DNA from 2 places in the Rhizobium sp. NLR16a genome. Region 2 is predicted to be linked to the other one. Evidence: predicted binding sites of a transcription regulator. Region 2 holds the regulator's gene; the other holds the start of a gene.
The links. The regulator LexA, encoded in region 2, represses DNA repair genes until DNA is damaged. The targets are predictions, from matches to a motif close to TGTTCNNNNTGTGTTCNG.

Region 1 (15,085 bases), 330 kb from region 2:
AAGCGAATAGCCCGACAGGACCTGGGCGATCTGCATCACCTGTTCCTGGTAGACAATGACGCCCTGCGTTTCCTTGAGCAGGTGGTCGATCATCGGATGGATCGATTCCAGCTCTTCGTCGCCGTGCTTGCGGGCATTGTAGGTCGGGATGTTCTCCATCGGGCCCGGGCGGTAAAGCGCCACCAGCGCGATGATATCCTCGATGCAGTCCGGCTTCATGCCGATCAGCGCCTTGCGCATGCCGGCACTTTCCACCTGGAACACGCCAACCGTCTCGCCGCGCGACAGCATCTCGTAGGTCGGCTTGTCGTCAAGAGGAATGGCCGCAAGATCGACTTTGATGCCGCGCTTGGCGACGAAATCGACGGCGACCTTCAGCACAGTCAGTGTCTTCAGACCGAGGAAGTCGAATTTGACGAGGCCGGCCTGCTCCACCCACTTCATGTTGAACTGGGTAACCGGCATGTCGGAGCGCGGATCGCGATACATCGGCACCAGCTTGGACAGCGGCCGGTCGCCGATGACGATGCCGGCGGCATGCGTCGAGGCGTGGCGATAAAGCCCTTCGATCTTCTGGGCGATGTCGAGCAAACGCGCCACCACCGGTTCTTTCGCCGCCTCCTCCTGCAGCTTCGGCTCCTCTTCGATCGCCTTTGAGAGTGGCGTCGGATTGGCGGGATTGTTCGGCACGAGTTTGCAGATTTTGTCGACCTGGCCGTAAGGCATTTCCAGCACGCGTCCGACGTCGCGAAGGGCGGCGCGCGCCTGCAGTGAACCGAAGGTGATGATCTGCGCCACCTGCTCGCGGCCATATTTCGCCTGGACGTAGCGGATCACCTCTTCGCGGCGGTCCTGGCAGAAGTCGATGTCGAAGTCAGGCATCGAGACGCGTTCCGGATTGAGGAAGCGCTCGAACAGCAGCGAAAACCTGAGCGGATCGACGTCGGTGATCGTCAAGGCATAGGCGACCAGCGAACCCGCGCCCGAGCCACGACCGGGACCGACGGGAATATCATGTTGCTTGGCCCATTTGATGAAGTCGGAAACGATCAGGAAGTAACCTGGGAAGCGCATGCGCTCGATGACGCCGAGCTCGAATTCCAGCCGCTCGCGATAATCCTTTTCCTCGTAACCGGGCGACATGCCGAGGGTCGAAAGCCGCATGTCCAGCCCTTCCACTGCCTGGCGGCGCAATTCGCCTGCCTCGGCGCGTTCCGCCTCCTCGGCATCGTCGGTGGCGCCCGTGAAACGCGGCAGAATCGGCTTTCGCGTTTTCAGCACGAAGGAGCAGCGCCTGGCGATCTCGATTGTGTTCTCAAGCGCTTCCGGCAGGTCGGAAAAGAGCTTGGCCATCTCGGCCCGGCTCTTCAGGTAGTGATCCGGAGTCAGGCGAAAACGGCTATCGTCGGAGACGATGGCGTTATGCGCAACCGCCATCAGCGCATCATGGGCGTCGTAATCGTCGCGGGTCGGAAAGAAGGCTTCGTTGGTGGCGACGAGCGGCAGGTCATGCGTGTAAGCAAGACTGACGATCTTCTGTTCGTGCCGCCTGTCGTAGGTGCCGTGCCGCTGCAGCTCGACATAGAGTCTGTCGCCGAAGAGACGCTTCAGCGTGAGCAGCCGGGCTTCCGCCTGGGCGTGGTGACCTTCCCTGACAGCCGCGTCGACCGGCCCGGTCACCGCGCCGGTCAAGGCGATCAGCCCTTCCGTGCCTGCCTCTTCCAGCCAGGAAGCTCTGATATGAATGGCCTGGTTGCTATCGCCGCCGAGATAGGCGCGGCTGACGAGATCGACCAGCCTTTCGTAACCAGCCTCCGTCGCGGCAAGAAGAACGATCGACGGCAGCTTGATCAGGGCCGGCTGACCGCCGCGCTTTTCGCTTTCCAATCCGTCTTCCATGTCGATCGAGACCTGGCAGCCGATGATCGGCTGCAGGCCCTCGTCCATTGCCTTCTGGGAGAATTCAAGGGCGACGAAGAGATTATTGGTGTCGGTAATGGCGATCGCCGGCTGACTGTCGCCGGTCGCCTTGTAGAGGATCTTCTTCAGAGGCAGCGCGCCCTCAAGAAGCGAATAGGCGGAGTGGACCCTCAGGTGGATGAAGCCCGGCGTGCCGCCGGTCGCCTCACCCATTGAACCCTTTTCCGTCTCCGCCATGATATGCCTTCCCAATCAGCCGAAATGAATCGGATGCATTGTCGGCATTGAGGGCGATGATGTCCAGAAGAAGACCCGCGTGTGAACCGCATGACTGCCATGCGATCCCCTGAAAACTTTAGATCGCGATGACGATAAGCGAGAAGCTGGCAACGAACATTGCGATGGAGGTGAATGCTGCGATATCACGGATCATGTCAGTCATCTGGCTCTCCTTTACTCGTTATGTTTTCACTTTGTTCCATCTATGTTCCGATGTCAACAGGAATCTTTTCCTTCGCGCTTGCGTTTGAAAGATGCGGGTTCCGTGCTGCGAATCGAACAGCTTCAGCGCTGGCTTTGAACATGCTCCGCGCGACCGGCCCGACATCGCCTGCCGAACGGATCCATACAGCGCATCCGATGTCTGATGCACCTGCCCCAAGGCGATCGAGCAATGCTCGGCCTTTTGTACTTCTTATGTTCTCTGTCTTCTGCTATTTCCGTATCAGATGAGACAGGGAGGAAGATGATCATGCTCGACACCGCGGTGCTGAACGACTTCATCGTAGAGGCGAAAGCCGCGACCTATGTCGGCGGCGGTGTGCCTCGCCCGCCCTGCCGGCCGGGTGCCCATGATATCGGCTACTTCAGCGGCGACTGGCGTTATCTGGACAGCTATTTCGGCGGCACCGATTTCGCCGGACAGGAAGTGGTTTGGTTTACCGGCGAACCCGTCTGGGCGATGAATTATTTCGGCTGCGTCGTCGCGTCCGATCTCATCGACGGCAGAGCCGCCGGGACCGTGATCAAGGCGGCGCTGTCGGCAATGTATCGGGAGGGCCGCTTTCTCGGCGGAATGGAATTCGATCATCCGTTCGGCCGCTATGTCGACCGCAGCGAAGGCGGCTGCGAGCGATTCAGTGGCCATGAATGCATCATGGTCGCCGGGCGGAAGGCTTATGTGCTCGATTACCGCGGCGGGCTGGTCGTCCCGTAGTCGAGCTAGAAGTCGACGACCTTGCCATCGGAGATCGTGACGCGCCGATCCATGCGGCCGGCGAGTTCGTGATTGTGAGTGGCGATGAGGGCAGCAAGGCCAGATTGGCGCACCAGCGCCTCCAGCGCATCGAAGACGTAGCTTGCCGTTTCCGGATCCAGATTGCCGGTCGGCTCGTCGGCAAGAAGCAGCGTCGGCGCATTGGCGACGGCGCGGGCGATCGCGACACGCTGCTGTTCGCCTCCTGAAAGCTCGGCCGGGCGATGCGAACCGCGATGGCCGATGCGCATATAGTCGAGGAGCTGACCGGCTCGCTCCTGGGCTTCCTTCCAGGACAGACCGGCGATCAGCTGCGGCATCATGATGTTCTCAAGCGCCGAAAATTCCGGCAGGAGATGGTGGAACTGGTAGACGAAGCCGATCTCGCGGCGGCGGATCGCCGTGCGCTTCTCGTCGGAAAGACCGTCACAGGCATGGCCGTTGATGGTGACTTCGCCGCCATCTGGATGCTCGAGCAGGCCTGCCACATGCAGCAGCGTCGACTTGCCCGTGCCGGAGGGGGCGACGAGGGCGACGATCTCCCCTTTCGACAGCGAGAAATCTGCTCCCTTCAAGATCGTGAGCAGCGTATCACCCTGCCCGTAATGGCGCTCGACGCCGGTAAGCTTGAGGACGACGTTGCGGTTCATGAATGCGGCATTCCTTATTCGTAGCGCAGGGCCTGCACCGGATCGAGCCTGGAGGCGCGCCATGCCGGGAAGATGGTGGCGATGAAGGAGAGGCTGAGCGCCATGACGACCACCGAGATCGTTTCGCTGATATCCATCTCGGCCGGCAGCTGGCTGAGGAAATAGACCTGGGGATTGAAAATCACGGTGCCGGATATCCAGGAGAAGAACTGGCGGATGGATTCGATATTGACGCAGACGAGAACGCCGAGCAGCACACCGGCAAGAGTACCGACGATGCCGATCGCCGCCCCGGTCATGAAGAAGATGCGCATGATGGCGCCGGCGCTGGCGCCCATGGTGCGCAGGATGGCGATATCGCTGCCTTTGTCCTTCACCAGCATGATGAGGCCGGAGATGATGTTCAGCGCCGCCACCAGCACGATCAGCGTCAGGATCATGAACATGACGTTGCGCTCGACTTGCAGCGCCGAAAAGAAGGTCTGGTTGCGCTGGCGCCAGTCAGTGAGGTTGATCTGACGGCCTGCCGCTTCCTCCACTTTGGGCTTCAGAGCATCGATATCGTCGGGGTGATCGACGAAAAGCTCGATCGACTGCACCAGCCCCTCGGCATTGAAATAAAGCTGCGCCTCCTCGAGCGGCATGAAGATGATCGAGGAATCATATTCGGACATGCCGATCTCGAACAGCCCGGAGATCTTGTAGGACTTGACGCGCGGGCTGACGCCCATCGGCGTAATGTCACCATCCGGTGACGTCAGCGTAATCAGGTCGCCGACGCGCAGGCCGAGCTGGTCGGCCATGCGGGTGCCGATCAACACGCCTTGGCCGGAAGCAAAACCCACCATGTCGCCCGGGTTAATATGCTCAGAAACCGCTTTGAGTTTGGTCAGATCTTCCGCGCGGACACCGCGCACCAGCGCACCGGTGCTGCCGCCAGCCTGGGCGGAGGCGAGCACCTGGCCTTCGACCAGCGGCAGCGCCATCTTGACGCCGGGCACGGCGGCGAGCCTGCTGGCGAGATCCGCATAATCAGTGAAAGGTCCGTCGACCGGCTGCACGATCATATGACCGTTGATGCCGAGGATGCGCGAGACGAGTTCGGTGCGAAAGCCGTTCATGACGGCCATGACGATGATCAGCGTCGCAACGCCGAGCATGATGCCGACGAAGGAGAAGCCGGCGATGACCGAGATGAAGGCCTCCTTGCGGCGGGCGCGCAGATAACGCCACGCCACGAGGCGCTCAAAGGTGGAAAATGGCTTGCCAGCCGGACCCAAGCCGGATTTTGAACTCCGGTCCACTGCTGCCTCTGCCATTTCGCCTCCGTTTCCTTAAGCCACGAACCTGTTGATCGCCGCTTCGATGGTCATCGTTTCACGGGCGCCGGTCTTGCGGTCCTTCACTTCGACCTCGCCGTTCGCGACCGCACGCGGCCCGGCGATGATCTGGACAGGTACGCCGATCAGGTCGGCCGTCGCGAATTTCGTGCCGGCCCGGTCGTCGGTATCGTCATAGAGCACATCCTTGCCGGCCTTTTTCAGCGCGGCGTAGATCAGCTCGCAAGTATCGTCGCAGGCCTCATCGCCCACCTTCATGTTGATGACGACGACATCGAAGGGTGCGACCGATGCCGGCCAGATGATTCCGTTCTCATCATGCGATGCTTCGATGATGGCGGGAACAAGGCGTGTCGGACCGATACCGTAGGAACCCATGTGGACGAAATGTTCCTTGCCATCCGGTCCTTGCACTTTCGCGCCCATGGGCTCGGAATATTTCGTGCCAAAGTAAAAGATATGGCCAACCTCGATGCCGCGAGCGGAAAGGCGCTCGGCTTCGGGAACGGCGTTGAAGGCAGCCTCGTCGTGCATTTCCGAGGTGGCCGCATAGAGCGAGGTCCACTTGTCGAAGATCGCCTTCAGGCCTTCGACGCTGTCGAAATCGGTGTTTTCGCCGGGAATATCGAAACCGACGAAGTCCTTATGGCAGAAGACCTCGGATTCGCCGGTATCGGCGAGGATGATGAATTCATGGCTGAGATTGCCGCCAATCGGCCCGGTATCCGCGCGCATCGGGATGGCGCGAAGGCCAAGCCGATCGAATGTTCTGAGATAGGCGGCGAACATCTTATTATAGGAATGCTCCGCCCCTTCGCGCGTCAAATCGAAGGAATAAGCGTCCTTCATCATGAATTCGCGCGAGCGCATGGTGCCGAAGCGAGGCCGGATCTCGTCACGGAACTTCAGCTGGATGTGATAGAGATTGAGCGGCAGGTCCTTGTAGGATTTGACGGAGGAGCGGAAAATATCCGTCACCATCTCCTCGTTGGTGGGGCCGTAGAGCATCGGCCGGTCCTGGCGGTCCTTGATACGCAGCATCTCCTTGCCATAGGCATCATAACGGCCGCTTTCCTGCCAGAGCTCGGCCGATTGCAGGGTCGGCATCGAAAGCTCGATAGCTCCGGCGCGGTTCTGCTCCTCACGGATAATGGCGTTGACCTTGTCTAGCACACGCTTGCCGAGCGGCAACCAGGAATAGATGCCCTGAGACTGCTGGCGGATCATGCCGGCGCGCAGCATTAACCGATGGGAGACGATTTCCGCCTCCTTGGGGTTTTCCTTAAGGATGGGCATGAAGTAGCGAGACAGACGCATGGCGATTCCGGAGCAGTTGAGATCCCGCTGGCGAGCGGAATCGAAGATAGGTTGTGAATGTGGGAGCGTTCATAGCCGCTTCGCAGCGGGAAGGAAACCCGCAACTGCTGTCGGGCGCCTCCGGGACACGCTTGTTCGCACCCGCAAAATGAAAGGGCGTGAAAAAGTGCGTGTTTATAAGGACTTGAACGAAAATCTTGTCAACAGAAAAATTTTGCTGGCGTGTAGCAAAAATACAAAAAAAGCTAATGACAAAGCCCAATGTTTGGGCTAGTTTTAGCTCACAAAACAGGCAAGGAAGTTAATTCTTGCCATTTCGCGGTCAAGTCTTGGGAGGATCAGATCTTAGGCGCGCTCGTCGCAGCCCCGGCAACGGTTACAGATCACGCGATACTTAAAACAAGGCTTTTAGCCTTGTTTTTTTTTGGTTTTTCACCCTCTCCCCCCTTCAAACTCCAGACGGCTTCCGTAAGGTGAGCCCCTCATTCCGTTAGGCGAGCGCTCTGACGCGCCAGCATGACGCCAACTGGACTTCCATGATAAGATTTGCATATGCTCAAAGTTTGAGCAAAGCTATTTCAATAGAAGCTAGGCCCGAGTTGTGGAAGGGCGTCAAATCCCCAGCCGAAATAAGTGTCGCAGACATACCAGATGCCATAGATCAGCGCTGAGATCAGCGTCGTCAGCGAAAAGACGAAGGCGGCGCGAAAGCGGGTGGGCGCACTTGGCACGGTGCCGAGCACGACATCGTCGTCTTCCGCCTGGGTGCGCAGGCCGATCGGCAGAACGGCGAACAGCGTCATCCACCAGATGATGAAATAGACGGCGAATCCCTGAAGGAAGGTCTGGAGCATTATCTTTCCCGGTGGTGTCTTGCCGACAGAACGCGTGAAGCGCGGTGCCGCTTGGAGCTGGCGCACTTATACGGCGGAATAGCGTCCAACTCAAAGCGAACGCAACATTTCGCCGTCTTCGGGTCACTCTGCCGCAGCGAAAACGAGTCCGATTGTATTTGCTTTAGGCCTGTTCGAGTTCGATCAGCGTGCCGAAGAAATCCTTGGGGTGCAGAAAGAGCACCGGCTTGCCATGCGCGCCGGTCTTCGGCTGGCCGTCGCCAAGCACCCGCGCGCCGGCGACGACCAGTCGGTCACGGGCGAGGATGATATCGTCCACCTCGTAACAGATATGATGCATGCCGCCGGACGGGTTCTTTTCGAGGAAAGTTGCGATCGGCGAGTCTTGCCCGAGCGGCTGCAGCAATTCGACCTTGGTGTTCGGCAATTCGACGAAGACGACGGTGACCCCGTGTTCCGGCAGAGGCTGCGGCTGCGATACGGCGGCCCCCAGCGTGTCGCGATAAGCGGCCGTCGCCGCTGCGAGGTCGCGAACGGCTATGGCGATATGGTTCACTCGGCCGAGCATGGTCAGACCTTGGTGATGAAGGCGGTGACAAGGGGCTTTTTACCCCAGGCGTGATTTGCAGCTGCGCGGATGGCACGCCGCACGGCCTCCTGCAGCATGTCGATATCCTTGCGGCGGGCGCGCGGAATGCTTTCGATGGCGCTGATCGCCGCATCGTAGAGCGTATCTTCCATCTCCTCGCCTTCGTCATCATAAACCGGCAGGCCGATCGAGACGAGATCGGGATCGCCGAGAATGTCATACCGCGCGTCGAGCAAGACGTTTACCGCGACATGGCCGACATAGGAGAGTTTCTTGCGCTCGCCGATACCCATTTCATCGAAATCGCCGATCAGCAGGCCGTCCTTGTAGATCCGGCCATGCGGCGCTTCGCCGATCACCTCGACCGGACCTGGCGCCAGCCGCAGGATATCCCCGTTGCGCACCCGCGGGACGATCGCAATGCCGGATTGCTCGGCAAGCTCCTTATGCGCCGTCAGATGCGTCGCCTCGCCATGCACCGGCACGACGATTTTCGGCCGGGTCCACTCATACATCCTCTGCAACTCGTTGCGGCGCGGATGGCCGGAGACGTGGACGAGCGCCTCGGTATCGGTGATGATATGTACGCCCTGCTCGACAAGGCCGTTCTTGATATCCTGGATCGCCTTCTCGTTGCCGGGAATGGCGCGCGAGGAAAAGACGACGATATCGCCTGCCGCAAAGGCCACGTTGCGCATCTCGTCGCGGGAGAGCTTGGCAAGGGCGGCCCGCGCCTCACCCTGGCTGCCAGTCAGGATGACGACGACCTTGTCGCGCGGAATGTAACCGTACTCCTCCTCGGAAATGAAAGGTTTGACCCCTTCCATCAGGCCGATATCACTAGCGACATCGACGACGCGCTTCAGCGAACTGCCGAGCAGCAGCACTTCGCGGCCGGCCGCCTCGGCAGCCTCGGCTACGGTGCGAATACGCCCGACATTCGACGAGAAGGTGGTGATCGCCACCCGGCCCTCGGCATCCTCGATGATCTTGCGCAGGCTTTCCGACACATCTTTCTCGGAGGGCGAAACACCGTCGCGCAGGGCGTTGGTGGAATCGCACATCAGCGCCAGCACGCCCTCGTCGCCAAGCTGGCGGAAGCGCGTCTCATCGGTCAGCGGCCCGAGCGAAGGCTCGTGGTCGATCTTCCAGTCGCCGGTGTGGATAACGTTGCCGGCCGGCGTGCGGATCATCAGCGACATCGGCTCGGGGATCGAGTGATTGACGGCCACACCTTCGATGCTGAAGGGGCCGACATTGATCGTGTCGCCTGCCTTGAACGGCGTCACCGGCACTTCGCCGATCGTTGCCTTCTCGAAGTTGCGTTTGGCTTCGAGCAGACCCGATGTAAAGGCCGAGGCGAAAACCGGAACATTTAGGCCCGGCCAGAGGTCGGCAAGCGCCCCGTAATGGTCTTCATGGGCATGGGTAACGATAATCGCTTTGAGGTTCTTGCGCTCGCTGGCGAGGAAGCGGATATCGGGCAGAACGAGATCGACGCCCGGCAGGTCGGGTCCGGGGAAAGTGACGCCGCAGTCAACCATGATCCACTGGCGATGCTCGGGCGGGCCGTAGCCGTAAAGGGCAAGATTCATCCCGATCTCGCCGACGCCACCCAGAGGCAGGAATACCAATTCGTCCTGTTTCGCCATAATTTTCGTTTTTTCCGCTATCCAAAAAACACATCACCCGCGGCAATAGACATGACCGTGCCAGCGCCGGTATCGAGCATCAACAAGCCATTATCATCAATCCCGGCGAATTGCCCGGAAATCGACCGGTCCGGTAAATTGACCGTGATATTTTCCCCGACGCCGCAGGCGATGGCGCGCCAGCGCGCGGTGATCTCGGCAATGCCGCGGCCCTGATCCCATATTTCGAGCACATCCGCCGTCGCCGCGAAGAGATGGGCGAAGAGCTCCTCCGGCGACGCCGCGCTCGCATGCTCGCGCAGGCAGGTGACGGGATAGAGCGGATTGTCCGGCATGACCGAGACATTGATGCCGATGCCGACGATCAGCGCATAGCGGCCGTCCGGCAGCCTTTCGCCTTCGATCAGGATGCCGCAGGTCTTCTTTCTGCCGATGAGGACATCGTTCGGCCATTTGACCTCGAGCGGCTCGGCGCCCAGCGGCAGCACCCGGCGGATCGCCTGGTGAACGGCAACGGCGATTGCCAGCGGCAGCGAGCCGAGGCGCTCCATCGGCGCCGGGTCGATCAGCAGAAGAGAGGCGTAGAGATTGCCGCGTTCGGAAACCCAGAGCCTGCCGCGACGGCCGCGGCCGCCCGTCTGCCTCTCGGCCGTCACCCAGAGATTGCCGGGATCCCCCGCCCGGGCTCGGGCGAGGCATTCGCTGTTGGTGGACGATGTTTCCGACAGAGCCTCATGCCTGATATCGCCGAGCGATATCCGGCGCCGTCCGTCGGAGGCCATCAGAAGAGCGTCGCGGCGGCAAGCTCTGCCGCGCCGCCGATCGGGCCGCCGATGAGGACATAAGCGGTGACGAAGAGACCGGAGAGACCGAAGACCAGCCGCAGGGCGCCGGAGACACGGGCGAATTCGCCGGTCGCTTCATCGAACCACATCAGCTTGATGACGCGCAGATAATAATAGGCGCCGACGACCGAGGCGAGAACGCCGATGATGGCGAGCGCATAAAGCTTGGCTTCGATGGCGGCGACGAAAACGAAGTACTTGGCGAAGAAGCCTGCCAGCGGCGGGATGCCGGCGAGCGAGAACATCAGCGCCGTCAGCACGACGGCCATGAACGGGTTTGTCGTGGAGAGGCCGGCGAGATCGTCGACGTTTTCGACGACGGTGCCGTCCTTGCGGCGCATCGACATGATGATTGCAAAGGTGCCGAGCGTCATGATCATGTAAATGACCATGTAAAGCATGACGCCGGAAACACCGGTCTGATTGCCGGCAGCTAGGCCGACCAACGCATAACCCATGTGGCCGATCGAAGAATAGGCCATCAGCCGCTTGATGTTCTTCTGACCGATCGCGGCAAAGGAGCCGAGCAGCATCGAGGCGATCGAGATGAAGACGACGACCTGCTGCCAGTCGGCCAGAACCGGCTGGAAGGCGGTGATGACCATGCGTGTCATCATCGCCATGGCGGCAACCTTGGGGGCTGCGGCAAGGAAGGCGGTGACCGGCGTCGGCGCGCCTTCATAAACATCCGGCGTCCACATGTGGAACGGAACGGCCGAGATCTTGAAGGCGATGCCGGCGAGGATGAAGACCAGGCCGAAGATGAGGCCGAGCGACCGTGCGCCCTCGACGGACAGCGCCTGGGCAATTTCGGCGAAATGGGTGTGACCGGTGAAGCCATAGACCAGCGACATGCCGTAGAGCAGCATGCCGGATGACAGTGCGCCGAGCACGAAATATTTGAGACCGGCCTCGGTCGACTTCAGGCTGTCGCGGTTGATCGCGGCGACGACATAAAGCGCCAGCGACTGCAGTTCCAGCGCAAGATAGAGCGAGATCAGGTCGTTGGCCGAGATCATCAGCAGGATGCCGAGAGTCGCCAGCAGCAGGAGAACCGGGAACTCGAACTTGTCGAGCTGATTTTCGCGGGCATGCCCCATCGTCATGAACAGAGCGACCAGCGAACCGAGGAGCGCCACCAGCTTCATGAAGCGCGAGAAGCCGTCGGCCATGTAGACGCCGCCGAAGGCGAGGCCTTCCGCCGGCACGAAGAGCAGCCACAGACCGGATGCGAGCAGCAGCACGATGGCGAGGCCGGTGACGACAAGGCCCGACCGCTCGCCTGAGAAGACGCCGACCATCAACAGGACCAGGGCGCCGACCGCGAGGATGAGCTCCGGCGCGGAAAGATGCAGACTGAGGAGAATTGTTTCAGCGGTCATGTCCGATAAGTCCCGTCATCATTTCATAGACAGCGCAACGTTCTGCGCTGCGTGCACGGCGGCCGTGTAGTTGTTGACCAGCAGATCCACCGAGGCGGCCGTCGCATCGAAGACCGGAGCCGGATAAACGCCGAAGAAGATGGTCAGCGCGACCAGCGGATAAAGGATCAGCTGTTCGCGTCTGGAAAGATCGAGCAGCGCCTTCAGCTTTTCCTTCTCCAGCGCGCCGAAAATTACCCGGCGATAGAGCCAGAGCGCATAGGCGGCCGAGAGAATGACGCCGGTGGCGGCAAAGAGCGCGACCCAGGTGTTGACCCGGAAGACGCCGATCAGCGTCAGGAATTCGCCGATGAAGCCAGACGTGCCGGGAAGCCCGACATTGGCCATGGTGAAGACCATCATCGCCACGGCATATTTCGGCATGTTGTTGACGAGGCCGCCATAGGCGTTGATCTCGCGGGTATGGGTACGGTCGTAGACGACGCCGACGCAGAGGAAGAGCGCGCCGGAGACGATGCCGTGCGACAGCATCTGGAAGATCGACCCCTGAACACCCTGCATGTTGGCGGCGAAGATGCCCATGGTCACGTAGCCCATATGCGCCACGGAGGAATAGGCGATCAGTTTCTTCATGTCGTCCTGCATCATCGCTACCAGCGAGGTGTAGATGATGGCGATGACCGACATGGCGAAGACGAGCGGCGCAAAATAATCGGACGCGACCGGGAACATGCCGAGCGAGAAGCGGATGAGACCGTAGCCGCCGAGCTTCAGGAGCACGCCGGCAAGGATCACCGAGCCTGCCGTCGGCGCCTGAACGTGCGCATCCGGAAGCCAGGTATGAACGGGCCACATCGGCATCTTCACTGCGAAAGAGGCAAAGAAGGCAAGCCAGAGCCAGGTCTGCAGCGCCGGCGGGAACTTGTAGGCGAGCAGCGCGGTGATGTCGGTCGTGCCGGCCTGCCAGTACATCGCCATGATGGCGAGCAGCATCAGCACCGAGCCGAGCAGCGTATAGAGGAAGAACTTGTAGCTCGCATAGACGCGATCCTTGCCGCCCCAGACTCCGATGATCAGGAACATCGGGATCAGGCCCGCCTCGAAGAAGACGTAGAAGAGCACGATATCGAGCGAGACGAAAACGCCGACCATCATCGTTTCGAGGATGAGGAAGGCGATCATGTATTCCTTCAGGCGCCTCTCGATCGAGAGCCAGCTCGCCAGCACGCAGAAGGGCATGAGGAAGGTCGTCAGGATGACGAACAGCATAGAGATGCCGTCGACGCCGACGTGGTAGCCAATGCCGGTGCCGAGCCAGTCATGCTTCTCGACCATCTGAAAGCCTGGATTGGCATTGTCGAAGCCGATCCAGATGACGAGCGAGACGATGAAGGTGAAGACGGTGGTGATCAGCGATATCCCCAGCACGTTTCTCCGGCCGCTTTCGCTGTCGCCATTCATCAAGAGCAGGAGCACCACGCCGGCGAGCGGCAGGAAGGTGACCGTTGAAAGAATAGGCCAATCGGTCATCAGAAGGAACTCCCGAGCATCATCCAGGTAACGAGCGCCGCAATGCCGAGCAGCATGGCGAAGGCATAGTGATAGAGGTAACCGGTCTGCAGGCGGACCACGCGATCGGTGACGGCGACGACGCGGGCGGCGACACCGTTCGGCCCGTAGGTATCGATGACGCCGACGTCACCCTTCTTCCACAGGAAGCGGCCGAGCGCCCTTGCCGTGCGGACGAACAGGAAGTCGTAGAGTTCGTCGAAATACCACTTGTTGAGCAGGAAATGGTAGAGCACCCGGTGCTGCTTGGCGAGGACGCGCGGCGTCTGCGGCGAGCGGATATACATGTACCAGGCAATGACGAAACCCAGCACCATAGCGATGAAGGGGCTTAAGCCGACAAGCGTGGGTACATGATGGAACTGTTCGAGGAGTTCGTTTTCGGCACCGGTAAAGAGCGCGCCCTTCCAGAACTCGGCATATTCCTCGCCGTAGAACCGGCCTTCGAAGATCACGCCCGCAAATATGGCGCCGAGCGCAAGGATATAGAGCGGCACCAGCATGACCTGGGGCGACTCGTGGACGTGGTGCATGACCTCATGCGAAGCGCGCGGCTTGCCGAAGAAGGTCATGAAGATCAGGCGCCAGGAGTAGAAGCTGGTAAATAGAGCCGCAATGACCAGCAGCGAGAAGGCGAAGCCCGAGACCGGCGAATGCGATGCGTAGGTCGCCTCGATGATCACGTCCTTGGAGAAGAAGCCGGCAAGGCCGAACGGCGTGAAGGGAATGCCGACGCCGGTGATCGCCAGCGTGCCGATGATCATGAGGCCGGCGGTAACTTTGATGTGCGGATACAGGCCGCCCATGTGGCGCATGTCCTGCTCGCCGTCGACGGCGTGGATGACCGAGCCGGCACAGAGGAAGAGCAGCGCCTTGAAGAAGGCATGCGTGAAGAGATGGAAGATCGCCGCGCCGTAAGCCCCTACCCCGAGCGCCACGAACATGTAGCCGAGCTGCGAGCAGGTGGAATAGGCGATGACGCGCTTAATGTCGTTCTGCACCAGGCCGACGGTTGCCGCGAAGAAGGCGGTGATCGCGCCGATCACGGTGACGACCGTGAGCGCATCCGGCGACAGTTCGAACAGCGGCGACATGCGGGCGACGAGGAAGACGCCGGCGGTGACCATGGTCGCGGCATGGATGAGGGCCGAGACCGGGGTCGGGCCTTCCATCGCGTCCGGGAGCCAGGTGTGCAGCAGGAACTGCGCCGACTTGCCCATTGCGCCCATGAACAGCAGCAGGCAGATGCCGGTCAGCGCGTGCGCCTTGTCGAGCTGCATGCCGAAGAGGTTGAGGATCACTTCGCTCGCCTCACCGCCGCCTTCATGCGGGGCGAAATTCGATGCATTGGCAAAGATCGTATCGAGGTTAATCGAACCAAACAGCACGAAGACACCGGCAATGCCCAGCACGAAACCGAAGTCGCCGACGCGGTTGACGATGAAAGCCTTCATCGCCGCGGCCGTCGCCGACGGCTTCTTGAACCAGAAGCCGATCAGAAGATAGGAGGCGAGACCGACGCCTTCCCAGCCGAAGAACATCTGCGCCAGGTTGTCGGCCGTCACCAGCATCAGCATGGCGAAGGTGAAGAGCGAGAGATAGGCAAAGAAGCGCGGGCGATGCGGATCGGTATGCATGTAGCCGATCGAATAGATATGCACCAAGGTCGAGACCGTGTTGACGACGATCAGCATGACTGAGGTCAGCGTATC
Region 2 (15,085 bases):
CGGCGCTGGAAAAATTCGCCTCCCGCGACCGGCGCTTCGGCGGCCTGTCATCGCAGGCAGCTGCGGTCGGCACCTGATGCAGAGGGAATTGAAGCTCCGCATCGTTTCAGGATTGATTCTCGCGGTCATCGTTCTCGTCGCCACCTGGTATGGCGGCCCTGCCTTTCGCACCCTGGCGACGGTGATTGGCCTGCTGATCTATTATGAATGGTCTAAGATAACCGGCATTGCGCGGGATTGGGTCGCCAATGTGGTCGGCTGGATCGGCGAAGCGGCGGTCGCCTTCCTCGTGCTTGTCGGCAATTTCGAATTCGCCGCCGGCATGCTGGCCGGGGTCACCGCCGTCGGCATAGCCCTGATCATTCTGCACGGCACGAGTCGCTGGCTGCCTGTCGGCCTCTTCTATGCCGGCGCCACGGGCCTGGCACTCGCCGCGATCAGAAGCGACGACCAGCCCGGTCTTTACGCCATGCTTTTCGTCTTTGCTGTCGTCTGGGCGACCGATATCCTTGCCTATTTCGTCGGCAGGAGGCTCCGCGGACCGAAGCTTGCCCCATCGATCTCCCCGGGAAAGACATGGTCTGGTGCAATCGGGGGCGCCGTTTCTGCGGTCGCAGCGGGCATCCTTCTCGCCTATTTCCTCTTTCCGGGCGCCGAAGTCGCCGCCGCCGGCGTGGCGCTCATCCTGTCGATCTGCAGCCAGTCGGGCGATCTTTTCGAATCCTTCATCAAGCGAAAATTCGGCGTCAAGGATTCGAGCCGTCTTATTCCGGGCCATGGCGGCGTCATGGACCGCGTCGACGGGCTGATTTTCGCCTGTTTTGCGGCGTTCTTGCTTGCTACACTGTTTTCCCTGATAAAGGGGGCTGGCATGACGTCGCTCGGAGCGGCATTGTTCGGCCTCTGATGACGCGGCAGCCTGACGGAAGGAACCCATGGACGCGATGACCGGCTTATACGCATTTGTGATGGGGAACATCGTCACCTTCATCCTGGTGCTCTCGCTGCTCGTCTTCGTGCATGAGATGGGCCATTACCTTGTCGGGCGCTGGAGCGGCATTCGTATCCTTGCCTTTTCGGTCGGGTTCGGTCCCGAGCTGTTCGGCTTCACCGACCGTCATGGAACACGCTGGAAGATCTCCGTGATCCCGCTTGGCGGTTACGTCCGCTTCTTCGGCGACGAGGATGCGTCGAGCAAACCGGACAGCGACAAGCTTGCCGCCATGTCCGAGGAGGAGAGGGCGCGCTCCTTTGCCGGCGCCAAGCTGTGGAAACGTGCCGCGACTGTCGCAGCCGGTCCGATCGCCAATTTTCTGCTGGCGATCGCCATCTTCACTGTTCTCTTCACCGTCTATGGCCGCATGATCGCCGACCCGGTCGTTGCCGAGGTCAAGCCGGAGAGCTCGGCGGCCGCGGCCGGCATCCTTCCCGGCGACCTCCTGGTTGCCCTCGATGGCGGCAAGGTCGAGACGTTTGAAGATGTGCGCCGCTATGTCGGCATGCGCCCCGGCCAGAGGATTGTCGTCACAGTCGAGCGCGGCGGCCAGAAGCTCGATGTGCCGATGGTGCCGCAGCGCGTCGACCAGACCGATCAGTTCGGCAACAAGATGGAAGTCGGTCAGATCGGCATCGCTACCGACAAGAACTCCGGCAATTTCCGGCTGCAGACCTACACGCCGCTCCAGGCGCTGCGTGAGGGCGTGATCGCCAGCGGGCAAATCGTCACGGACACCTTCAAATATATCGGCAACATCTTCAGCGGATCAATGCGGGCTGATCAACTGGGCGGGCCGATCCGTGTGGCGCAGGCTACCGGCCAGATGGCGAAGCTTGGCCTGGGGGCAGTGTTGCAGCTTGCTGCGGTGCTGTCGGTTTCGATAGGATTGCTTAACCTGATGCCGGTTCCGGTACTTGATGGTGGCCACCTGATGTTCTATGCGGTGGAAGCGGTCAGAGGAAAACCGCTGGGTGCCAAGGCCCAGGAAATTGCATTTCGTATAGGCCTGGCAATGATATTGACATTGATGGTTTTCACGACCTGGAACGACATCACCCTGAGCTGAGGGTAAACGCGTAAGGCAAGGGAATTACTATTTATTTACGATGTTTCAAGGCTGTAGTGGCGAATGGGTCACGCTTGGAAATGAAGTAAACAGAAATTAACGCCCTCCCTTGCTTGTATGTCAAAAGCGGGTAAAACGACACACGTGACCGGAATCGGGTTCTCCCGGGGACGGGGACGAGGGAAAAAAGGTAATAGGTGAAATGAAGGCTGGTTCAAAGTTTTTGAACGCAGTATCGGCGGTTGCGCTGTCTGCTAGTGTTGTTGCTTCGGGCGCAGGTGCTTTGACGTTCGTTTCCGCTACGGCCGCTGAGGCCGCGGTCATCCAGCGCATCGATGTGCGTGGCGCAAGCCGCGTCGGCGCGGAAGCTGTCCGGTCGAACCTCACCATCACGCCGGGCAAGAGTTTCTCGAACACTGATATCGATAACTCGGTCAAACAGCTTTACGGCACGGGCTACTTCTCCGATGTGAAGATTTCGGTTTCCGGCGGCACGCTCGTCGTCAACGTCCAGGAGGCCCAGCTCGTCAATCAGGTCGTCTTCAACGGCAACCGCAAGATCAAGGACGACAAGCTCGCGACGATCGTCCAGACGCATGCTGCCGGTCCTTACAGCGACACGCAGATCCAGTCCGACATCCAGGCGATCAAGGATGCCTATGCCGCCACCGGCCGCAGCGAAGTCGAAGTGACGACGCAGGTGGTGCCGCTCGGCGAGGGCCGCGTCAATCTCGCCTTTGTCATCAACGAGGGCGATCGCACCAAGATCGATTCGATCAATTTCGTCGGCAACAATGCCTACAGCGCCGGTCGTCTGGCTGCCGTCATCAATACCAAGCGTTCGAACTTCCTTTCGTTCCTGACCCGCAAGGACGTCTACAACGAAGACAAGCTTCACGCCGACGAGGAAGCGCTACGCCAGTTCTATTACAATCGCGGCTATGCCGACATGCGCATCGTCTCTTCCGATGCCAGCTTCGACGAGGCGACCAACAAATACACGCTCACCTTCAACATCGAGGAAGGTCAGCGCTACGACTTCGGACCGGTGACCGTCCAGTCGACCGTCGAAGGTGTTGGCTCCGATCAGCTGCTGCCGCTGGTGCGCACGAAGGAAGGTCACGTCTATAGCGCCAAGGAAGTGCAGAAGTCGATCGAAGCGATCTCTGATCAGGTTGCGTCGGCCGGTTATCCCTTTGCGCGCGTCACACCGCGCGGTAACCGCGACCTCAACAACAACACGATCGGCGTCGAATATCTCGTCGACCAGGGCGAGCGCGCCTATGTGGAGCGCATCGAGATCCGCGGCAACAGCCGTACGCGCGACTACGTCATCCGCCGCGAATTTGACATGAGCGAAGGTGACGCCTTCAATCAGCAGATGATCACCAAGGCCAAGCGTCGTCTGGAGGCGCTCGGTTACTTCTCTTCCGTCAATATCTCCACGCAGCCGGGCAGCTCCCCCGATCGTGTCGTGGTGGTGGTCGACGTGCAGGATCAGTCGACCGGTTCGTTCGGTGTCGGCGCGGGTTATGCCGCCGGCGGCGACGGTCTGCTGCTCGAAGCATCGATCGAAGAAAAGAACTTCCTTGGCCGCGGTCAGTACATCCGCATCTCGGCCGGCGGCGGTCAGGAAGGCTCGCGCGCCTACGGCGTCAGCTTCACCGAACCCTATTTCCTCGGCTACCGCCTGGCGGCGGGCTTCGACGTCAACCACAGTGAAACGTCGAGCAACGACAATTACGACTACCAGGAAACCAGCGTCGTTCTGCGCGTCACGGCGCCGATCACCGAAGATCTGGCGACGACTTTCCGCTATAACTACAAGCAGATGAAGTACGACGCTGACAACAGCGATCTTTCCGATCTGTCCGCTCCGTATCAGCACCTCGTTGAGGACAGCCCGTGGACACGTTCCTCCGTCTCGCAGACGCTGACCTACAACACGCTCGATGACACTGTTCTGCCGCGCGAAGGCATCTACGCGACGGCGACGCAGGAAATTGCCGGCCTCGGTGGCGACTCGCAGTTCTATAAGATCTACGGCAAGGCCCGCTACTACCACCTGCTTGCTGATGATGCCGATATCATCGGCTCGGTTTCGGCCTCGGCGGGTTATGTCGTCGGCTTCGGTGAGCACCTGAATGTCTTCGACCAGTTCACGCTGACCAATGGCGACATTCGCGGTTTCGAGAACAAGGGTATCGGCCCACGCGTCAGGGGTGACAACGACGATCCGCTGGGCGGCACAACGTACTTCACCGCATCGGCCGAAGCGACGTTCCCGATGCCGGGCTTCCCGCGCGACTTCAACCTGCGCGGCGCGGTCTTCGCCGATGCCGGCACGTTGTTCGGCAACGACGTTGACCTGAGGGGCGACGGCATTGAGGGCGAAGACGCCTCGCTGCGCGCTTCCGTCGGTGTCGGCGTCGTCTGGCAGTCTCCTTTCGGTGCATTGCGTCTGGATTACGCAATCCCGGTTCTCAAGGAAGACTTCGACAAGACGCAGAACTTCAAGTTTGGCATCAACAACCAATTCTGATATCGGCAGTCCGGAACTGTAAGACTCAATTCCGTTCTGGAGCATTGCCGATGGAGCAAAACGGTTTTTTTCTGCCCCATGAAGGTCTGAGGCTCGCTGAGCTGGCAGAGTTTCTTGGGGCAGAACTCGCCAATTCCGATCATGCCGATGTTATCGTCAAGTCTGTCGCCCCCATCAGCCGGGCGCGGGCTGGCGATGTCTGTTATATCCTGTCGCGCCGTAACCGGGAGGAGTTTGCGACATGCGAGGCCTCGGCGGTGATCTGCGACAAAGCGCTTGCCGATCTCGTTCCTCCGCATCTTCCGGTTATCTTTTCGTCCAATCCGCATGCTGCCTTCGCAATGGCGGGAGGCTTGTTCTACCCCGCAGCATTGCGTCCGGTCGCTCTTTCGGGTGAAAGCGAGATTGCTCCGAGCGCGATCATCGATCAGAGCGCCAAACTTGAAAAGGGCGTGATCGTCGAACCGTTGGCCGTGATTGGTGCGCATGCCGAGATCGGGACGGGAACGCGCATCGGCGCGAACAGCGTCATTGGCCCGAATGTCAAGATCGGCCGGGATTGTTCGATTGCGGCTGGAGCGAGCATTCTTTGCGCGCTGATCGGCAATGGCGTCATCCTCCACAATGGCGTTCGGATCGGCCAGGATGGTTTTGGTTATGCACCGGGGCCGCGCGGCATGATCAAGATCGTTCAGATCGGCCGGGTGATTATCCAGGACAATGTCGAGATCGGCGCCAACACCACCGTCGACCGCGGCGCCATGGACGACACTGTGATCGGCGAGGGGACAAAAATCGACAATCAGGTCCAGATTGGCCACAACGTCCAGATCGGCCGCCATTGCGCCATCGTTTCGCAGGTCGGCATCGCCGGCAGCACGAAGATCGGCAATGGCGTGCAGATCGGCGGCCAGGTGGGAATCAAGGGGCATGTGACGATCGGTGACGGCGTGCAGATCGCTGCCAAAAGCGGTATCATGACCGACCTTGCCGCCGGCGGACAATATGGCGGTGTCCCTGCACGTCCGTTAAAAGACTATCTGAGAGAGGCCGCGCAACAGGTGTCGAAGTCCAAGTTGCGCGGGAGGAACCCTGGAGGCAAGCAAGATGACTGAGGAAGCCACGACGACGCTTTCTTCGGCTGATATTTCCGAAATCATGAAGCTGCTGCCGCATCGCTATCCGTTTCTCATGGTCGACAAGATCATCGAGATCGACGGCGACAACGCGGCGATCGGCATCAAGAACGTCACGGTGAACGAGCCGCATTTCACCGGCCATTTTCCCGAAGCGCCGATCATGCCCGGGGTTTTGCTGATCGAGGGCATGGCGCAGACGGCGGGCGCCATCTGCGCCAAGAAGGAAGGGCAGACCGGCAACCTCGTCTACTTCATGACCATCGAGAATGCGCGCTTCCGCAAGCCGGTCGTGCCCGGCGACCGCGTCGAATTCCACGTGAAGAAGCACAAGCAGCGTGGCAATATCTGGAAATTCCATTGCGACGCCAAGGTCGACGGCGCACTTGTCGCCGAAGCCGATATCGGCGCGATGATCGTTCGTAAGGATCAGGCATGAGCAATATCGCCGAGAGCGCCCGTATCCATCCGATGGCTGTCGTCGAAGACGGAGCTACCATCGGCGAGGGCGTCAAAATCGGTCCTTTCTGCCATGTCGGGCCGCATGTTGTCCTGCATGCGAATGTCGAGCTCCTGGCGCATGCGGTCGTCAACGGCCGCACCGTGATCGGCAAAGGCACGCGCATCTTTCCGATGGCCGTGGTCGGCGGTGATCCGCAGAGCGTGCACCACGGCGGCGAGGAAACGACGCTGACGGTCGGCGCCAATTGCACGATCCGCGAAGGTGTGACGATGAACACCGGCACGGCCGATTTCGGCGGCCAGACGATCGTTGGCGACAACAACCTTTTCCTTGCCAATTCCCACGTCGCGCACGACTGCCGGGTCGGCAACCATGTGATCATGTCGAACAACGTCATGCTCGCCGGCCATGTCGTCATCGAGGATCGCGTTATCCTGGGCGGCGGCTCGGCTGTTCACCAGTTCACCCGCGTCGGCCGCCACGCCTTCGTCGGCGGCCTGTCGGCGGTGAGTTACGATGTCATTCCCTATGGCATGCTGAACGGTAATCCGGGTCTGCTGGGCGGCCTCAACGTCGTCGGCATGACGCGGGCCGGCATCGACCGCGCCGTCATCCACCGGGTGCGCCGCGCCTACAAGGCGATCTTCGAAGGAACGGGCTCCGTGCGCGAAAACGCCGCCGCGATCCGTGAGGAATATGCCGATTGCGAGCAGGTGGTGCAGATCCTCGACTTCATTGCAGCCGACAGCGACCGCGCACTGTCCTCGCCGACCCGGGGGCAGAAGGGCTAGTCCGTGGCTTTAACAGGCGACACCGCTGCGGGCCGGTTGGCGATCATCGCCGGCGGTGGCCTTCTGCCTTGCTATGTCGCCGAAGCCGCGCGCGCGGCTGGCGAAAATCCCGTTATCGTCGCGCTGAAGGACGAAAGTGATCCACGTTGGGAAGGCTATGATCACGCCGTTATCGGCATCGGCGATTTCGCCGCCCTTGAGGGCCTCTTCAACCGATATGGCGTCGGACGTGTGGTGATGTCGGGAAGTGTGCGCCGCCGGCCGGAATGGCGCGAGGTGCGCCCGACGTTGCGCATTCTGATGAAGGTCCCGGCCGCCATTCGCACATTGCTCTCAGGCGGCGACGATACGGTTCTGCAGATGGTGATCCGGTTGATCGAGGGGAACGGGCGGCGGGTCGTCGGCGCCCACGAGATCGCCCCCGACCTGCTCGCTTCCGTTGGCCCGCTTGGTGCCGCCGCCCCCGGCGAGGAAGACCGGCGAGATATCAGCCGAGCCGCCGATGCCGCCGAGACGCTTGGCCGGCTGGATGTCGGGCAGGGTGCAGTCAGCATCGGCGGGCGCGTTGTCGCGCTGGAAGGACTTGAGGGCACAGATGAGATGCTGGACCGTGTTGCCGGCCTCAGGACCGCCGGACGGATTTCGCCGCGCCGCCGCGGCGTGCTCGTCAAGCTCTGCAAGCCGCAACAGGACATTCGCGCTGACCTGCCGGCGATCGGCGTTGCCACAATCCTGAACGCTGCGAAAGCCGGCCTTGCCGGCATCGCAATCGAGGCCGGTCGCTCGCTGGTGCTTGATCGGACCGCGGTCATCAGCGCCGCCGACGAGGCTGGGTTGTTCGTCTGCGGCATCGATCGTGGTCTGCCGGCATGGGGGCTCGAATGAACGGAGCGCCGCTGAAGATCGCCGTCATTGCCGGGGAAGTGTCGGGCGATCTGCTTGGCGCCGATCTCATCGCGGCGCTGAAGCGGATTTACAGCGGGCCGGTGGAGCTTGTCGGCGTTGGCGGCGAGGGGCTGCAGGCGGAGGGGTTGAAATCCCTGTTCGATTTTTCCGAGCTGTCGATCATGGGCATCACCCAGGTGCTGAGCCGGCTGCCAAGGCTGTTTGGCCTGATCCGTCAAACCACGGCTGAGATCGTCGCCGCAAAGCCGGATATCCTTGTCATCATCGACAGTCCCGATTTCACCCATCGCGTCGCCAAGCGCGTGCGCACCGCGTTGCCCGATCTGCCGGTCGTCAATTACGTCTGTCCGAGCGTCTGGGCCTGGAAGGAATATCGCGCCACGCGCATGCTCGCCTATGTCGATCACGTGCTTGCCGTCCTGCCCTTTGAACCGGCAGCCATGCAGCGCCTCAATGGGCCGGCGACGACCTACGTCGGGCATCGTCTGGTCGCCGACCCAGCGCTGCTGGAGACACGTCGCCTGCGCCTGGGAAGGCAGCCAGGTAACGGTCCGATCCTGCTTCTTCCCGGCTCGCGCTCCTCCGAGATCCAGAAGCTTCTGCCTTACTTCGAGATCGCCGCGAATGAACTCGTCGCCCGCAATGGGCCGACACGCTTCATTCTGCCGACGGTGACGCACAGGCAAGCGCTTGTCCGCGAAATCACGGCGGCGTGGGCGGTAAAGCCGGAAATCGTCGTCGGCGCGCAAGCAAAATGGAAGGCCTTTGCCGAGGCCGATGCGGCCATGGCGGCGTCCGGAACCGTTATTCTCGAACTCGCCCTTGCCGACGTTCCCGTCGTCTCCGCCTACAAGGTCGACTGGATCATGCGCATGCTGACATCGGGCATCAAGACCTGGACCGGTGCGCTGCCGAACCTGATCGCCGATTACCCGGTCGTGCCGGAATATCTGAACGATGTCGTTCGCGGTGCAAGCCTTGCGCGCTGGATGGAAAGGCTGTCGGCCGACACCTATCAGCTTAAGGCGATGAAGGAAGGCTACGAGCTCATCTGGCAGCGCATGCAGACGGAAAAGCCGCCCGGCGAACAGGCCGCCGAAATCCTTCTCGACGTTTTGAACAAGAAAAAACCCGGCCATTCCTGACCGGGTTTCTTTTGAGCTCTGAAGCGATCAGCGCTTCGAAACCGGGATGTAGTCGCGCTTCGGTTCGCCGACATAGAGCTGGCGCGGACGGCCGATGCGCTGTTCCGGATCCTCGATCATCTCGTTCCACTGGGCGATCCAGCCGACGGTGCGGGCAAGCGCGAAGAGCACGGTGAACATGGTGGTGGGGAAGCCCAGCGCCTTCAGCGTGATGCCGGAATAGAAGTCGATATTGGGATAGAGCTTCTTCTCGATGAAATATTCGTCGGTGAGCGCAATGCGCTCCAGCTCCATCGCAACTTCCAGCAACGGATCGTCCTTGATGCCGAGTTCGCCAAGCACTTCATGCGTCGTCTTCTGCATGATCTTGGCGCGCGGATCGTAGTTCTTATAGACGCGGTGGCCGAAGCCCATCAGCCGGAACGGATCGTTCTTGTCCTTGGCGCGGGCGACATATTCCGGAATGCGGTCAACGGTGCCGATTTCTGTCAGCATGTTGAGAGCCGCTTCGTTGGCGCCGCCATGGGCGGGGCCCCAGAGGCAGGCGATGCCGGCAGCGATGCAGGCGAACGGATTGGCGCCCGACGAACCGGCGAGACGGACGGTCGAGGTCGAAGCGTTCTGCTCGTGATCGGCATGCAGGATGAAGATGCGGTCCATGGCGCGGGCAAGCACCGGATTGACCACATATTCCTCGCAGGGGACGGCAAAGCACATGCGCAGGAAGTTCGACGCATAGTCGAGGTCGTTCTTCGGGTAAACGAAGGGCTGGCCGATATGATACTTGTAGGCCATGGCGGCAAGCGTCGGCATCTTGGCGATCATGCGCAGGCTGGCGACCATGCGCTGGTGCGGATCGGTGATGTCTGTGGAGTCGTGATAGAAGGCCGACAGGGCGCCGACACAGCCGCACATCACAGCCATCGGATGCGCATCACGGCGGAAGCCGGTGAAGAAGCGGCTCATCTGCTCATGCACCATCGTGTGGTGCGTGACGCGATAGTCGAAGTCCTTCTTCTGCGCGGCCGTCGGCAGTTCGCCGTAGAGCAGGAGGTAGCAGACCTCGAGGAAGTCGCCGTGCTCGGCAAGCTGCTCGATTGGATAGCCGCGGTGCAGCAGCACACCTTCGTCACCGTCGATATAGGTGATTTTGGATTCACAGGATGCGGTCGAGGTGAAGCCCGGATCGTAAGTGAAGGAAGCGGTGTTCTTGTAGAGGGCACCGATGTCGATGACGCTCGGGCCGATCGTGCCGCTTTTAACGGCGAGGTCGACTGATTTGTCACCGATTTTTATTGTAGCGCTTTGATCCGTCATGCTGATCCTCCGAAATGTCGGTGGCGCCACAAAAGCGCCATAGGGGTTAAGCGTCCTTTCCGATAGCTATATGATCGTGACGCTAATGCCAAGTTACCGTGATGGCATTTTGTGCATTGCGGCATCACCTTTTAGGCACCGCAGCGATGAGCCGCACGCATAACGGAAGCCGATGATTCGACTTGCCTTTTGCTTCTTTGGTTTTTCCTTCGTATTTCAACCGATTATTCTTGCCGGATTTGCGTGAAGGTTGCATTCTGGCGACTTCGCGGGGGTCATTTTGGGCGGCGCATGCAGGAACAGACGACAGCCGAATTGCGGCCGCAAGTGGGCGCCGGCCTTGCCGATCCGCCGAATTTTCCTGCGCCTGCGGTGGTGACTCAATCGGTAAGGACGCAGTCGCAGACCCCGTTGCGTCATCGGCTGCTGGCCGCCGCCCGGCAATCGCTGCCTGCCGGAGCCTGCATGCTGGGCGAAGAGGCCGATCATGGCCGAATGCTGCTGTTCTCGCCGGTCTTCCTCGGAGCCGGCTCGGCCTTCTGGTTTCTTGCGGCATCGGATTTGCCCCTCGTTCCATCGCTGCTCTGCTTGCTGGTGTCGGCGGCCGCGGTTTTCCTCACCGGTCCCAGCCGGCCGGCCTTGCGCGCAAGTTTGATGGCGCTGGCACTTTTCGCCGGCGGCATGCTCTCGGCTCAGTTTGAGAGCTGGCGGGCTTCGACGGTGATCCTCGATTCATCCGTGACGACGACCGTGACCGGCCGTGTCGAACGGCGGGAAGGGGACGGCCGCGGGCGCTGGCGCTACATTCTTGCCGTCACCGGCACCGAGGCTCCGGAGCTGAAACGGCCGCCGAGACGCATCACCGCGATCGTCCGGGGCGCCGATGCGCCTTTCGAAATCGGCGACATCATCACCGGCAAGGCACGGCTGACACCGCCGGCGGGCCCCGCACTTCCCGGGCTCAACGACTTCTCCTTCGGTGCCTATTTCGACGGCATCGGTGCCAACGGTTTCTTCTATGGTGCGCCGGAGAAACTCGACTTGGAGGCAGGCCCGCAGGCGGCCAGCTCGACGTCGGACGCTCTGCTCGAATGGCTCTACCGGCTGCGCAGCAGCATCGGCGACCGCATAAGATCGATCCTGCCCGGCGATACCGGCGCTTTTGCCGCTGCTCTGGTGACGGATGAACGGCGCGCCATCTCGAAGACGACGACGGAGGCGCTGCGCCAGTCCGGCCTTGCCCATATCGTCGCGATCTCGGGCCTCAACATGGCGCTGTCGGCCGGCATCTTCTTCGTCGGCTTCCGCATGCTGCTCTGCCTCTTTCCCGGCGTCGCCCAAGCCTATCCGACAAAGAAGATCGCCGCCGCCGGTGCGCTCATGGCCGTCACCGCCTATTACCTGATCTCCGGTTTCGGGGTTTCGGCCGAGCGCGCTTTTATCATGATGACCATCATGCTGATTGCCGTCTTCTTCGATCGGCCGTCGATCAGCCTGCGCAATGTCGTTCTCTCTGCGCTCATCATCATCGCCATTTCACCTTCGGAAGTATTGGGACCGAGCTTTCAGATGTCCTTTGCCGCGACATTGGCTTTGGTATCGGGCTATCAGCTGTGGAAGGACAGGCGTGTCCGTGAAAACGCTTTCCTGAAATTGCCGATCATCAGGCCGGTGGTTGTCGTCGCCGGTTTCTTCGGCGGCGTCTTCCTGACCTCGCTGATCGGCGGTTTTTCCACCGCCCTGTTTTCGATCGAGCATTTTCATCGCCTGACGGCTTACGGCCTGCCGGCAAACCTTGCGACGATGCCGATCATCTCCTTCATCGTCATGCCGGCCGGGCTGCTGGCGATGCTGCTCATGCCCTTCGGGCTGGATGCTCCGCTCTGGACGGTGGTCGGATTCGGCCTCGATCTGGTGATTGCGGTTGCCAAGACGGTGTCCGGCTGGGGCGGCGATATCGGCATCGGCCGCTTGCCCGCCTGGTATTTCGCAGTGGCGGTGGCAGGCTTTCTGCTGCTGACGCTGCTGCGCACCCGGCTGCGCCATGTCGGCACATCCATCATCGCCGTCTCGACACTCACCGTACTGCTGCTGCCGGCTCCCCGCCCGCCGGATCTGGTGATTTCGGAGGATGGTGGTCTGGTTGCGGTCGTTGCGGCTGAGGCAATCGCGTCCAACCGTGAAAACCCGCCGGATTTCATCTTCGACCAGTGGCAGCGAGCGCTGGTCCTGCCGACACATGTTCCACCGAAGATGCTGGATGGTCCGGCTATCCCGCCGGAAGGAGAAGACCGCCGAGTCAGGCTTTCCCGCGATCAGCAGAACGAAGCGAGCGCAGCGATGCGGGCAGCCGCAGCAGGCGGTGAAGCAAACCGGTTTTCCTGCGTCAAGAAGGCGTGGTGCACATCACGACTCGGCAATGGCCATATCGTCACCGTCATCGACAATGCCGCCTATCTCGGCCCGGCCTGCGATACGGCCGATATCGTCGTGACCTCGGTCCGCCTGCGTTTCAACAGCTGCCGTTCAGGCGGGACGCTCTTCACCGGCGAGACGCTCCGCAGGACCGGTTCCGTCGAATTGCGCTTCGCCGATGCCGGCCTGCAGGTCGCAACCGCATTCGAGGCGCTATCGCGGCCATGGATGCGCCATCGCGCCTATGATTGGCGCAAAGACAGTTTTACCGAATCCGGTCCGGCTGCTGTCAGTGATAACGGCGAATGAGGCCGACGAGCTTGCCCTGCACCTTGACGCGGTCCGGCCCGAAAATCCGGGTCTCGTAAGCCGGGTTGGCGGCTTCCAACGCGATCGAGGCGCCCTTCCGGCGGAAGCGTTTCAGCGTTGCTTCCTCGTCGTCGACGAGGGCAACGACGATGTCGCCGGGACTTGCGGTGCTGCCGTTGCGGATGATCACGGTGTCGCCGTCGAAGATGCCGGCGTCGATCATCGAATCGCCCTTGACCTCCAGCGCGTAGTGCTCACCGGAGCCAAGCATGTCCGCGGGAATGACGATGTCATGCGTGTTGTTCTGGATCGCCGAGATCGGAACGCCGGCGGCGATTCTTCCCATGACCGGCACGGAGACAGAGTTGCCGTTGTCGGCGACCGGCTTTGCGGCAGCGGGGGCGGCGACCGGCTGGGGTTTGCCGAGGCTGCCCTCGATGACGCTCGGCGAAAAACCGCGGCGCTGTTGCAGGCTGGGGTTATAGGCCTCCGGAAGCTTGATCACTTCAAGCGCCCGGGCGCGATTCGGTAGGCGGCGAATGAAGCCGCGCTCCTCGAGCGCCGTGATCAGGCGGTGAATGCCGGATTTCGAGGCGAGATCCAGGGCATCCTTCATTTCGTCGAAGGAGGGAGGGACGCCGGATTCCTTCATGCGCTCATGAATGAAAAGGAGAAGCTCCTGTTGTTTGCGCGTGAGCATCGACGTCAGACCCCTGATTGAAACAAATCCAGAACAGACACTATATGTTCCATATGTGTTCCGCAAGTAGCTAAATTTCCGTAAAACTTCGGGCCAACTCGTCGAGATTTTTAATTTCATTCGACGGGATTGGCGCACATCGCTTGCATTCGGGGAGGGGCTGTCGCACATCTTTGCCCCTTTCAGGAGGATATCATGAACGCGCATTCCGCCAAGTCGCATCCGCTGGATCACGTCGTGCTGCCGGTGGTCAATATCGATCTGGCGCGTGAGAGGCTCGGCAAGCTCGGTTTCACCGTCGCCGCCGATGGGCGCCATCCCTTCGGAACGGAGAATGCCTGCGTCTTTTTCGCCGACAAGACCTATCTGGAGCCGCTTGGCGTGGCGAGCGTCGAGGAGAGCGAGGCAGCGGCCCGCCACGGCAATGTCTTCATCGCCCGCAATCGCGCCTTCCGCTTCCGCTGCGGCGAGGAGGGATTGTCTGCGCTGGCCTTCCTCAGCGAGGATGCCGGCCTCGATCATAAGCGCTTCGTCAGCAACGGCGCGAGCGCCGGCGAGATGTTGCAATTCAGCCGGCCGATGCGGATGCCGGATGGTTCGGAGACCGTCGGCAGCTTCAAGCTGGCCTTTGCAGCTGATCTGCGCGCACCCGATTTCTTTCTCTTTACCTGCCAGCGCATCAATTCCTTCCCGACAGATCGCGCCGCGCTGGAGACGCATGCCAATGGCGTGATCGGCATTGCCGAGATCGCGCTTTGTGCGCCGGACCCGGCGGCATTCGCCGCCTTCGTCGGGCTTGCGATAGGGCAGGCGGCGGCGGAGAAAACCGGTTTCGGCGTGAATATCGCGGCATCAAATGCGAAGATCAGCCTGATGACGCCCGAAGGGCTGGAGGCCTATTTCGAGCTTGCCGTCTCATCCGCCGATCGTGGTCTGCGCGGCCGGGTAATCCTCTTCACCGTCGCCGATCTTGCCGTGACAGAAGCGCATTTGGGTGCTAACGGGATCACATTCACGCGCAAGAACAATCGCATTCTGGTGAAGTCTACGCCCGGGCAGGGTGCGCTCTTCGCCTTCGAGGAAACACGATGAGCACCGACACGAATTCCGAAGTCAGGATCGGCGAAGGCGAAGGTCAGGTCACCTTTTCCAATACCGCCCGCCTGTCGCTGATTGCCGGCCCCTGTCAGATGGAGAACCGGGACCACGCCTTCATGGTCGCCGGCACGCTGAAGGAGCTTTGCGCAAAGCTTGGCATGGGTCTTGTCTACAAAAGCTCCTTCGACAAGGCCAACCGC

Region 1: the regulator LexA is predicted to act here: its motif matches at 2,395-2,412, upstream of dnaE (DNA polymerase III subunit alpha).

Annotation. Positions count from the first base shown of each region.
Region 1 is NZ_CP072865.1:2,292,473-2,307,557, forward strand. It holds gene dnaE (DNA polymerase III subunit alpha) at 1-2,157, opposite strand, end outside; gene J7U39_RS11275 (DUF5680 domain-containing protein) at 2,672-3,136, shown strand; gene J7U39_RS11280 (ABC transporter ATP-binding protein) at 3,142-3,825, opposite strand; gene J7U39_RS11285 (lipoprotein-releasing ABC transporter permease subunit) at 3,840-5,144, opposite strand; gene proS (proline--tRNA ligase) at 5,160-6,482, opposite strand; gene J7U39_RS11295 (DUF1467 family protein) at 7,061-7,336, opposite strand; gene mce (methylmalonyl-CoA epimerase) at 7,500-7,904, opposite strand; gene J7U39_RS11305 (ribonuclease J) at 7,907-9,577, opposite strand; gene J7U39_RS11310 (biotin--[acetyl-CoA-carboxylase] ligase) at 9,595-10,359, opposite strand; gene nuoN (NADH-quinone oxidoreductase subunit NuoN) at 10,359-11,804, opposite strand; gene J7U39_RS11320 (NADH-quinone oxidoreductase subunit M) at 11,823-13,334, opposite strand; gene nuoL (NADH-quinone oxidoreductase subunit L) at 13,334-15,085, opposite strand, start outside.
Region 2 is NZ_CP072865.1:1,957,582-1,972,666, reverse strand. It holds gene J7U39_RS09625 (isoprenyl transferase) at 1-77, shown strand, start outside; gene J7U39_RS09620 (phosphatidate cytidylyltransferase) at 77-907, shown strand; gene rseP (RIP metalloprotease RseP) at 936-2,063, shown strand; gene bamA (outer membrane protein assembly factor BamA) at 2,266-4,605, shown strand; gene lpxD (UDP-3-O-(3-hydroxymyristoyl)glucosamine N-acyltransferase) at 4,656-5,720, shown strand; gene fabZ (3-hydroxyacyl-ACP dehydratase FabZ) at 5,713-6,180, shown strand; gene lpxA (acyl-ACP--UDP-N-acetylglucosamine O-acyltransferase) at 6,177-6,995, shown strand; gene J7U39_RS09590 (LpxI family protein) at 6,999-7,880, shown strand; gene lpxB (lipid-A-disaccharide synthase) at 7,877-9,046, shown strand; gene gltA (citrate synthase) at 9,074-10,363, opposite strand; gene J7U39_RS09575 (ComEC/Rec2 family competence protein) at 10,655-13,087, shown strand; gene lexA (transcriptional repressor LexA) at 13,068-13,787, opposite strand; gene J7U39_RS09565 (VOC family protein) at 13,983-14,879, shown strand; gene kdsA (3-deoxy-8-phosphooctulonate synthase) at 14,876-15,085, shown strand, end outside.